DNA from 3 places in the Oceanobacter antarcticus genome. Region 3 is predicted to be linked to each of the others. Evidence: predicted binding sites of a transcription regulator. Region 3 holds the regulator's gene; each other region holds the start of a gene.
The links. Region 3 encodes PhoB, which activates phosphate uptake and scavenging genes when phosphate is short. Its sites were predicted from a motif close to TGTCATANNNNTGTCANA; they were not measured.
Positions count from the first base shown of each region.

Region 1: the regulator PhoB is predicted to act here: its motif matches at 1,346-1,363, upstream of WG929_RS14330 (alkaline phosphatase PhoX).
Region 2: the regulator PhoB is predicted to act here: its motif matches at 1,984-2,001, upstream of WG929_RS02820 (copper resistance system multicopper oxidase).

Region 1 covers NZ_JBBKTX010000017.1:100,160-103,440, reverse strand. Annotated here, with positions in the region: gene WG929_RS14330 (alkaline phosphatase PhoX) at 1-1,252, opposite strand, end outside; gene WG929_RS14325 (4a-hydroxytetrahydrobiopterin dehydratase) at 1,599-1,790, opposite strand; gene WG929_RS14320 (fumarate hydratase) at 1,874-3,281, opposite strand, start outside.
Region 2 covers NZ_JBBKTX010000002.1:256,483-259,763, reverse strand. Annotated here, with positions in the region: gene WG929_RS02830 (Cu(+)/Ag(+) sensor histidine kinase) at 1-1,216, opposite strand, end outside; gene WG929_RS02825 (heavy metal response regulator transcription factor) at 1,203-1,895, opposite strand; gene WG929_RS02820 (copper resistance system multicopper oxidase) at 2,066-3,281, shown strand, end outside.
Region 3 covers NZ_JBBKTX010000013.1:31,076-34,356, forward strand. Annotated here, with positions in the region: gene WG929_RS11475 (chorismate--pyruvate lyase family protein) at 1-272, shown strand, start outside; gene ubiA (4-hydroxybenzoate octaprenyltransferase) at 275-1,180, shown strand; gene phoB (phosphate regulon transcriptional regulator PhoB) at 1,290-1,988, shown strand; gene phoR (phosphate regulon sensor histidine kinase PhoR) at 1,994-3,281, shown strand, end outside.

The DNA.
Region 1 (3,281 bases), on a different contig from region 3:
CTTCTTTCTTGAATTCGATGGAAGCACCTTTTATCGCAGCATAACGACGGGTTTCCATACGAGAGGCCTGAGTTTCCATACCTTCGATCACTTTCAAACACTCAGCGCCACCGCTAGCAGTATCCACGTAAGTGAAGCCGTCAGTTGCGCAAGCACCATCCGTGACATCTTCGCTGTCAAACAGGTCAGTGAAGGTCAGCTGTTCTTGTGTATCAGTACCAACAACATAAGGTTTCACATCATCATCAGATGCGTGGCCCAAGTCGATCCAGCTGATGTCTGCCGTTCCGCCATTATCAGCAGAAGTCTGTGTCCACTTGGCGGCGTACAAAGTACCAGCGGTCAGATCACCAGCGGTATCCGCAACAAACATATAGAGGCCAACGTTGGTGCCGTCATCTGTCATATAAGTTGTTTTGGAGTCTGGCATTACATAAGCCAGCTCAAATGCCAGACGACCCATGGCGTAATGCTTGGTCAGATCGGTAGATGCATCTTCAGAGACTTCGATTTCGATATTCCAGCCGTAAAAGTACGGGTTCCAGGAAGCTTCGTCCTCGTAGTAGGACAGCATGCTACGTTGGCCGCTATCCGGGTTACGGGCATTCGGTTCATATTCTTCAGAGGCCAGGTGAGTGGTCCATGGAGTAACAGAAGCTGCACAATGTACCCAACCACCGTTCACACCAGACTGATCAATCTGCTTCATACTTTTAACAGACAGAGCGCCAGTATCGTCATCCTGATTCAGTTCCATCAGGAACATGGCTCCAGGAGTAGATTCCATTTGAGAAACAGAGAACAACTTGTCACCGATAGGCAACAGTGACGTGTGTTCGTTGCTGTTGGTGACGTTGATGCTACCGTCATTGCTCTGAAGAACAGTACCGGTTTCGTTGATCAATTGGCCAAAGGTCACACCATTGTAATCAGTACCAGAACGAGCCAACAGATTGAAGGATCCACCAAAAGTTCCTTCGCCAACAATCGCTGAAGAAGCGAAGATAGCGCGCTTGTCAGCATCAGTTGCTGGAGCGCTTACACCCACAAACGTCAGCTCGGTACCATAAGTTGCAGTCGTATGATCTGCCGCTGTTAAATCTTCACCATCAGTACCTGGATCACCCTTGTCACCGTCAGCACCAGCAACGCCGTCTTTGCCATCGTCGCCATCTGAACCACAAGCAGCCAGACCAGTAGCCAGAGCGGCCATCAGCAATGCCTGCAGCAGTTTGTTTTTCTTGAATTCCATAACGCACTCTCTCATCGATTGTTTATAGAGGTCTAAGTGCGGCATAGGCTAGTCGCAGAAAATGACAACTTGAATGAGCTTTTATGTCAGAAAGAAGACGTTATTGTGACAGCTATTAATAACGAATTTGACGTCGATACACTCCTATGACGCGTTTGTACTGGAGCTTTATTGAGGTATCAATGGTGCAATCTGCCGGCTATGGTTGCCAAAAACGACCTCAGATTCCAGGGTACTCAACCTTCGGACAAGAGCATCTTCTCAAGATGGCCAACTGGATGCAGAAGGGAGAAATGGCCCGTTGCTCGTGGCTTCAGATATGAATCGTCAGGCTACCCCACCACCACTAGGGGTGGTGATTCTGTTCCTCTGCCAGTTCTCCTGTGCGATTAGCCAACCCCAGCGACTGCCCGAAATTCTGGGTCTTTACCTTGCGCTGTAACATCGATTGGTTCTCTTCGCTTATCAATTCCCAGGCGGACAGCGGCCCCGCCAAAACACGAACGATTTCATCCTGAGTGAGTGAAGATGGTGTCATTGGTTGCTCCGGTATCCGCAGTAAAAAACAAAAAACCCGGCGCTGTTAACACAGGGCCGGGTTATTCAATCAGAACAGCGTGATCAGCTCACTTCTTTCGCGGCAATACGCGCCGCCCATTCGATCGGGCCGGTCATGTGTACCGATTCACCTTTGGTATCGACAGCAACGGTGACGGGCATATCCACCACGTCAAACTCGTAGATGGCTTCCATACCCAGATCCGCAAAACCCAGCACTTCCGCACCCTTGATCGCCTGGGAAACCAGGTAAGCCGCACCGCCGACGGCCATCAGGTACACGGCTTCGTTGTCCTTGATGGCTTCAATCGCGATCGGGCCACGCTCGGATTTACCGATCATGCCCAGCAGTCCGGTTTGTTCAAGGATAGTACGGGTAAACTTGTCCATCCGGGTGGCTGTGGTCGGGCCAGCAGGGCCAACTACTTCGTCGCGAACCGGATCAACCGGGCCAACGTAATAGATAAAGCGACCTTTCAGATCGACCGGCAGTTCTTCACCACGGGCCAGCATTTCGACCATACGTTTGTGAGCGGCATCCCGGCCGGTCAGCATCTTGCCAGACAGCAGTACGGTTTCACCGGTTTTCCAATCCTTGACGTCTTCCGGCGTTACGGTGTTCAGGTCAACGCGGCGAACACTGTCACCAACTTCCCAGCTGATTTCCGGCCAGTCTTCCAGCTTTGGCACTGGCAGCGAGGCAACCCCGGAACCATCCAGCACAAAATGGGTGTGACGGGTTGCCGCACAGTTAGGAATAATGGCTACCGGCTTGTTGGCGGCATGGGTCGGATAATCCGCCACTTTCACATCCAGAACCGTGGTCAGACCACCCAGCCCCTGAGCGCCGATGCCCAGCTTGTTGACCTTATCGAACAACTCCAGGCGCAGTTCTTCGGCACGATTACTGGCACCACGCGCCTGCAGTTCCTGGATATTGATTGGCTCCAGCAGCGATTCCTTGGCAATTTGCATGGCTTTTTCAGCCGTGCCGCCAATGCCGATACCCAACATGCCCGGCGGACACCAGCCAGCCCCCATAGTCGGAATCTGCTTCAGTACCCATTCAACCACATCGTCGGACGGGTTCAGCATGGCGAACTTGGATTTGGCTTCGGAGCCGCCACCCTTGGCTGCGACATGCACGTCGACGGTATTCCCCGGCACCAGTTTCATATGAATAACCGCCGGCGTGTTGTCCTTGGTGTTGACCCGCTTGCCGTCCGGATCCGCCAGTACCGAAGCACGCAAGACGTTGTCCGGGTTCAGGTAAGCACGACGAACCCCTTCGTTACACATGTCTTCGACCGACATGTCGCTTTCAAATTTGACATCCATACCAATGGTCAGAAAAACGGTAACGATACCAGTATCCTGACAGATCGGACGTTTGCCCATGGCACACATACGAGAGTTGATCAGAATCTGCGCCATGGCGTCTTTGGCGGCCTTGGACTCTTCACGCTCGTAC
Region 2 (3,281 bases), on a different contig from region 3:
GAATTTCCGGCCCCGGATTCTGTACGCTGAGTAACGCCCTACCCTCGCCCGATGAATCCAGCCGGACCAGCACTCGTCCCTCCTCAGGTGTATGACGTAGGGCATTGGACAGCAGATTGGATAATGCACGACGCAGCATGGCGCGGTCACCCTGTATGATTGGCGCCTTTCCCTCCAATACCAATTCGATGTGTTTTTCCTCCGCCAGCGCCTCGAAAAAATCGAACAGCTCGCGCACTTCACGAGCCAGATCCAGCGGTTCCCAGACAGGCTTGAGCAGGCCGTGTTCGCTCTGGGCCAGCCAGAGCATGTCATTAACCATTTTGGTCAGGCGCTCCTGTTCTTCCAGGTTTGAATATAACAGTTCGCGATATTCTTCCAGGCTTCTGGACTTACCCAAACCCACCTGAGTCTGGGTGATCAGGTTGGTTAGCGGTGTGCGCAATTCATGGGCGATATCAGCGGAGAAATGAGAAAGTCGAACAAAACTGTCCTCCAATCGCCCAATCATATGGTTGAACGAATCAACCAGCGTTTTCAGCTCCCCCGGCACGGTATCGGGATCGAGACGCACATGCAGCCGATCAGCCTGGACATTACCCATAGTCTCACTGAGAGTACGTATTGGGGCATGCCCCTGATGCACGCCATACCAGGCCGCCAGGAGAGTGATGGCCCCTGCCGCCACCATGATCATCCACAAGCTGCGACGAAAATTTTCCAGAAAGTGGATGTGGAAATCCATATCGATGGCAGCGACGATGCGATAGTCCTGGCCCGCGATGCGGGTATGGGTGGCAGTGCCACGGTAGGTTTTGCCATCAGATTGCCAGGTGTACAGATTGTCTACCTGGATGCGGGCCACAGGGGCATAGGTGTTCGCCTGTAGCAAAGATCCGGTGTCCACGGAACTATAGACCAGACGTCCAGCATCATCCCAAACTTGAAAATAGACGCCGTGATGGCCAGACACAGCTCGCGCAAGGGCGTCCTCCGGAGCCAGACCCTGATCCTTCGCCGTTTGCAGGGCCTTCTCAACAGCACGGGTAATCACCACCAATTCGTCGGCATCCTGTTCAGCAAAATGGCGCTCCACCTCCTTTTGCACCAGATGGCCGATCATCAGCAGACTCAGGCTGATGGCGATCGCGACAAACAACATCACCCGGCTGTTGAGTGACAGCGGTCGTCTCCGGGCGAGGCTAACCTTCGTCATGGTCGTCTTCAACCTCCAGCTTGTAACCCATGCCACGCACGGTGTGAATCAGCTTGGGCTCATAATCGTCGTCGATTTTTGCCCTTAGGCGCCGTATGGCCACATCAATGACATTGGTGTCGGAATCAAAGTTCATGTCCCACACCTGGGAGGCGATCAAGGAGCGCGGTAATACTTCACCCTTCCGCCGGACCAACAGCTCCAGCAAGCAAAATTCCTTGTGGCTGAGATTGATCTTGCGGCCGGCGCGCATGGCCCGGTGACGCGGCAAATCCAGGGTGAGGTCGGCGACTCTGATCTGGTCGGTCATCACCGGCACCGTACTGCGGCGCAACAGGGTGCGCACCCGAGCCAGCAGCTCGGCAAAGGCGAAGGGCTTGACCAGGTAATCGTCAGCACCCAGCTCCAGACCCTTTACGCGATCATCCACGCTATCGCGGGCGGTTAGGAACAGCACCGGTGTTTGACGGCCAGCCTCGCGCAGTGACTGCACAATTCGCCAGCCGTCGACGTCCGGCAACATGACATCCAGCACCAGCAAATCAAAGATCTCTGTCATCGCCAAATGATGGCCGTCGAGGCCATTGCGCACTAACGTGACCAGAAAGCCCGACTCGGTCAGTCCCTGCTGTAAATAATCGCCGGTCTTGATTTCGTCTTCGACCACCAATAGCCGCATCGTTGCCTTGCTCCGTATGTTCAGAATGGGTTTGGAAACAGCCTAAACCTGGCTAACCCACAAGAAGATGACGACCAGATTACAACTTTGTCATTTTGAAGTCATGCGGGTGACAGGCTCGGCTCGCTAGTATGCGGACAACCATCGTTTATTCGAAAAGAGATTGACTCATGACCCCATGGTTTCCCCGACCCAAACAGCCCTGGCAACTTAGTCGCCGCCGCTTCGTGCAGGGCCTGGCAGCCGGTGGCGTGCTGGCCGCCACACCGTCCTGGTTGCAGGCGGCCGTAAAAGGCGCGGCCGCGCTGGGCTCGGCACCGGTACTCAGCGGCCGAGAAATCGATTTGGTGATCGCCGAAACCCCCGTCAATTTTACCGGTGTCACACGTATGGCTACCACCATCAACGGCTCCATTCCGGCACCGACGCTACGTTTGCGCGAGGGCGATGAAGTCACCATCCGCGTCACCAACCGCCTGCCGGTCGCCACCTCCATTCACTGGCACGGCATACTGCTGCCTTATCAAATGGATGGTGTGCCGGGGATCAGCTACCCAGGCATCGCACCGGGAGAAACCTTTGTTTATCGCTTTACACTTCGGCAGAGCGGCACCTACTGGTACCACAGCCACTCCGGCTTTCAGGAAATGACGGGCATGTACGGCGCCCTGATTATTGAACCACGGGCGGGCGAAAGGCACCGCGCCGACCAGGATTACGTGGTACAGCTTTCCGACTGGACCGACGAAGACCCTATGCACACTTTCAGCAAACTGAAAGTGCAAAGCGATGTCTACAACTTCAATCAGCCCACCTTTTTCGATTTCACAGTCGATGTTTCAAAGATGGGCTTACAGGCGGCACTGGAAAAACGCCAGATGTGGAACCAGATGCGTATGAACCCGACCGATCTGGCGGACCTGTCGGCAGCCACCCTCACCTTCCTGATGAACGGCACCACCCCGGCGGGCAATTGGAGCGGATTGTTCCAGCGCGGTGATCGCGTACGGCTTCGCTTTATCAACGCCGCCAGCAACAGCTTTTACGATGTCCGCATTCCCGGTTTGAAGCTAACGGTGATCCAGGCGGATGGCCAGGATGTCGAGCCGGTCACCGTGGATGAATTCCGCTTTGGCCCCGGAGAAACCTACGATGTCATGGTCGAACCGCAGGACGATGCTTACACCATCTTTGCCCAGAGCATGGAACGCAGCGGCTATGCCCGCGGCACCCTGACCGTGCGGCAAGGCTTAACCGCTCCAGTACCAGATCCTGACCCGGTTGAGTGGTTGACCATGGCTGACATGATGGGGGCTATGAGTCATGGCACTGGTCACGAAGGCATGAATCATAGCGGTATGGATCAGGGGTCCATGAGTATGGGTG
Region 3 (3,281 bases):
TTCCCTTGACCAGCTTGGCAAGGGTTGGTCAGCCAATTCGTCATCTTGGCAATCGTTCTCTTGGCAGCTACTTATTCAGCCAGGCCAGCTTGCGCCGACAACCATTGAAGTTCAGTCAAGCCTGTCAACCGGTAACCGACAGTGCGCATTGTTTTTGCTGGACAAGGCGCTCCGTGTTTACAATCAACGGTGCGCCTCTACTGGTAACGGAGGCGTTCTCTTCGCTACTGCTATCACCGCGCTTCCATTCGCCAGACGACACAAGGCATTGATTATGCAATCACCTCTGTCTGCCACACTCGATAAACTCTGGCCACGCTGGCATCAGTGGATTCAGCTGACCCGGCTGAACAAACCGGTCGGTTCCTACCTGCTGTTATGGCCGATGCTATGGGCGCTATGGGTGGCCGCCGAAGGTTTGCCATCGATTGCCAACCTGGTGATTTTTACCCTCGGAGTATTTGTGATGCGCTCCGCCGGTTGTGTCATCAACGACTACGCCGATCGTCATATCGACCGCCACGTCAAACGCACGCAGGATCGGCCCCTGACGCAGGGCCGCATAGCCGACCGCGAGGCGCTGATCGGTTTTGTTATGCTCTGTCTGATCGGCTTGCTGCTGGTGTTAATGACCAATACCCTGACCCTCTGGCTGTCACTCGGCGGGGTTGCTCTGGCAGCACTTTATCCTTACATGAAACGCCACACGCACCTGCCACAGGTGTTTCTCGGAGCTGCGTTCTCCTGGGCAATTCCCATGGCGTTCGCTGCGCAAGCCAATGAACTGACATCCCTCTGCTGGCTGTTATTTATTGCTAACGTCTGCTGGACCGTCGGCTATGACACCATTTATGCCATGGTCGACCGCGACGATGATCTGTTGATCGGTGTCAAAAGCACCGCAATCCTGTTTGGTGATCTGGACGTCACCATGATTGCCATTCTTTATGGCATGGCGCATTTTTGTCTGCTACTGACAGGCAGCCAATTAGACGCAGGGTGGCCATTCTACCTCGCCTGGTTAATTGCAGGTGGTTATTTGTGGTGGCAATTACGTGCCATCCGCAGCCGTGAGCGTATGGCCTGTTTAAAGGAGTTTCTGGCAGCTCACTGGTATGGCGCGATTATTTGGGTTGGCCTGGTGCTGAACTACGCCCTGGCGACGCCATCTTTGCCCTGATCAGGCAATATGCTTGACGCCAATCTCAGCAGTGTCACATGCTTGTAACACTGGATCAGTGTAATACCCCCGCATTATTCCTATTGTGACATTTGCGTGACGAGCCGTTATGACCAAAGCAGGCAAGACCGTTCTTATTGTGGACGATGAAGCCCCGATCCGGGAAATGATAGCCGTGGCCCTGGAAATGGCCGGGTATGAATGCCTTGAAGCAGCGAATGTACAGGAAGCACATGCGCAGATTATCGACAGAAAGCCAGATATGATTTTGCTTGACTGGATGCTGCCAGGCACCAGCGGTGTCGAGTTTGCTCGCCGCCTCAAGCGCGAAGATCGAACTGCCGAGCTGCCGATCATCATGCTGACTGCCAAGGGCGAAGAAGATAACAAGGTTCAAGGACTGGAAGCGGGGGCGGACGATTACATCACCAAACCGTTTTCACCGCGTGAGCTGGTGGCGCGCCTGAAGGCCGTTTTACGGCGCTCAACGCCGCAAGGCATTGAAGAACCAATCGAGGTCAGTGGCCTGATGCTCGACCCGGTCTGTCACCGGGTGACCGCCCATGGTAACCCGATTGATATTGGCCCTACCGAGTACCGCCTGTTGCAATTTTTCATGACCCATCAGGAGCGCGCCTACTCCCGCGCCCAGCTACTGGATCAGGTATGGGGTGGTAATGTCTACGTTGAAGAACGTACCGTCGATGTCCATATTCGCCGTCTGCGCAAGGCGCTTGGCGAATCCCACGAACAGCTGATTCAGACCGTTCGTGGCACGGGCTATCGCTTTTCGATCAAAGCCTCCTGATTTTGATGACCCCTGTCTGGCGCAGAGAGCTGCGCCGAATCCTTTATCTGCTGATACTTGCCGTTGGCTGTGGCTACTATTATTTTGGCAAGCCACTGGAAGCCCTGTGCCTGATGATGGGCATCTATATCTCCTGGCAGTGGCTGCAGCTCTATCGCCTGCATCGCTGGCTGGATCAGGGACAAACCACCGTCTTGCCACGCACACTCGGTATCTGGGGTTCCATTTTTACGGAAAACCAGCGCTTGCAACAAAGCAGCATCAAACATCAACAGCGCTTGCAGGCCATTATCAACCGCATACAGGATTCAACCGCCGCGCTGCAGGATTCGGTATTGATGGTCGACGCCACCGGGGCACTGGAGTTCTGGAATCAGGCCGCTCAAAACTACCTTGGCTTACGCAGCCCGGTTGATATTGGCCAGCCCATTACCAACCTGATTCGAACGCCGGAGTTCAAGGCCTACTTCGACAAGGCGGACTACCGCGAACCGCTGACCATTCGCTCTCCAATCAACCCGCGTATTTACCTGCAATTCAATATCACCTTGTTTGGCCGTAAAGACCGCTTGATCCTGGTGCATGACGTCACCCGCCTGAAGCAACTGGAAGAAATGCGCAAAGACTTCGTCGCCAACGTCAGCCACGAGTTACGCACCCCCCTCACGGTGATTTCCGGCTACGTCGAAACCATGCAAGCTGCTTCTGAAATGTTGCCACCCCGCTGGGGACGCATGCTGCAACAGATGAGCGAGCAGAGTCATCGCATGGAAAATCTGCTCAAGGATCTGCTGATGCTGTCGCGGCTGGAAACAGGTGAGAATGAGCAGGCTCAGCCAGTGGCGTTGCAACCGCTGCTGGAAGCGATTCGCCGTGACGCAGCCTCTCTCAGCAGCAACAAACACACTCTCTCGCTGAGTATTGACCACGACCAAAAGCTGATGGGGTTTTATAACGAACTCCGCAGTGCCTTTTCCAACCTGGTATTTAATGCGGTGAAATACACCCCCGAAGGCGGCCATGTGAAGCTGCACTGGTACTCAGAGGGCGGCAAAGGTTATTTCAGTGTTACTGACAACGGCATCGGTATTGCTCATCATCATATTCCCCGCCTGACCGAGCGTTTCTATCGCGCCGACCCGAGCCGCAGCATCGCCACCGGCGGCACCGGTCTAGGACTGGCCATCGTCAAACACGTATTGCTGCATCATGATGGTGAACTGCAAATCAGCAGCGAAGAAGGCAAGGGCAGCACGTTTACCTGCGTTTTCCCCGGCAGTCGTCTTTCTGACA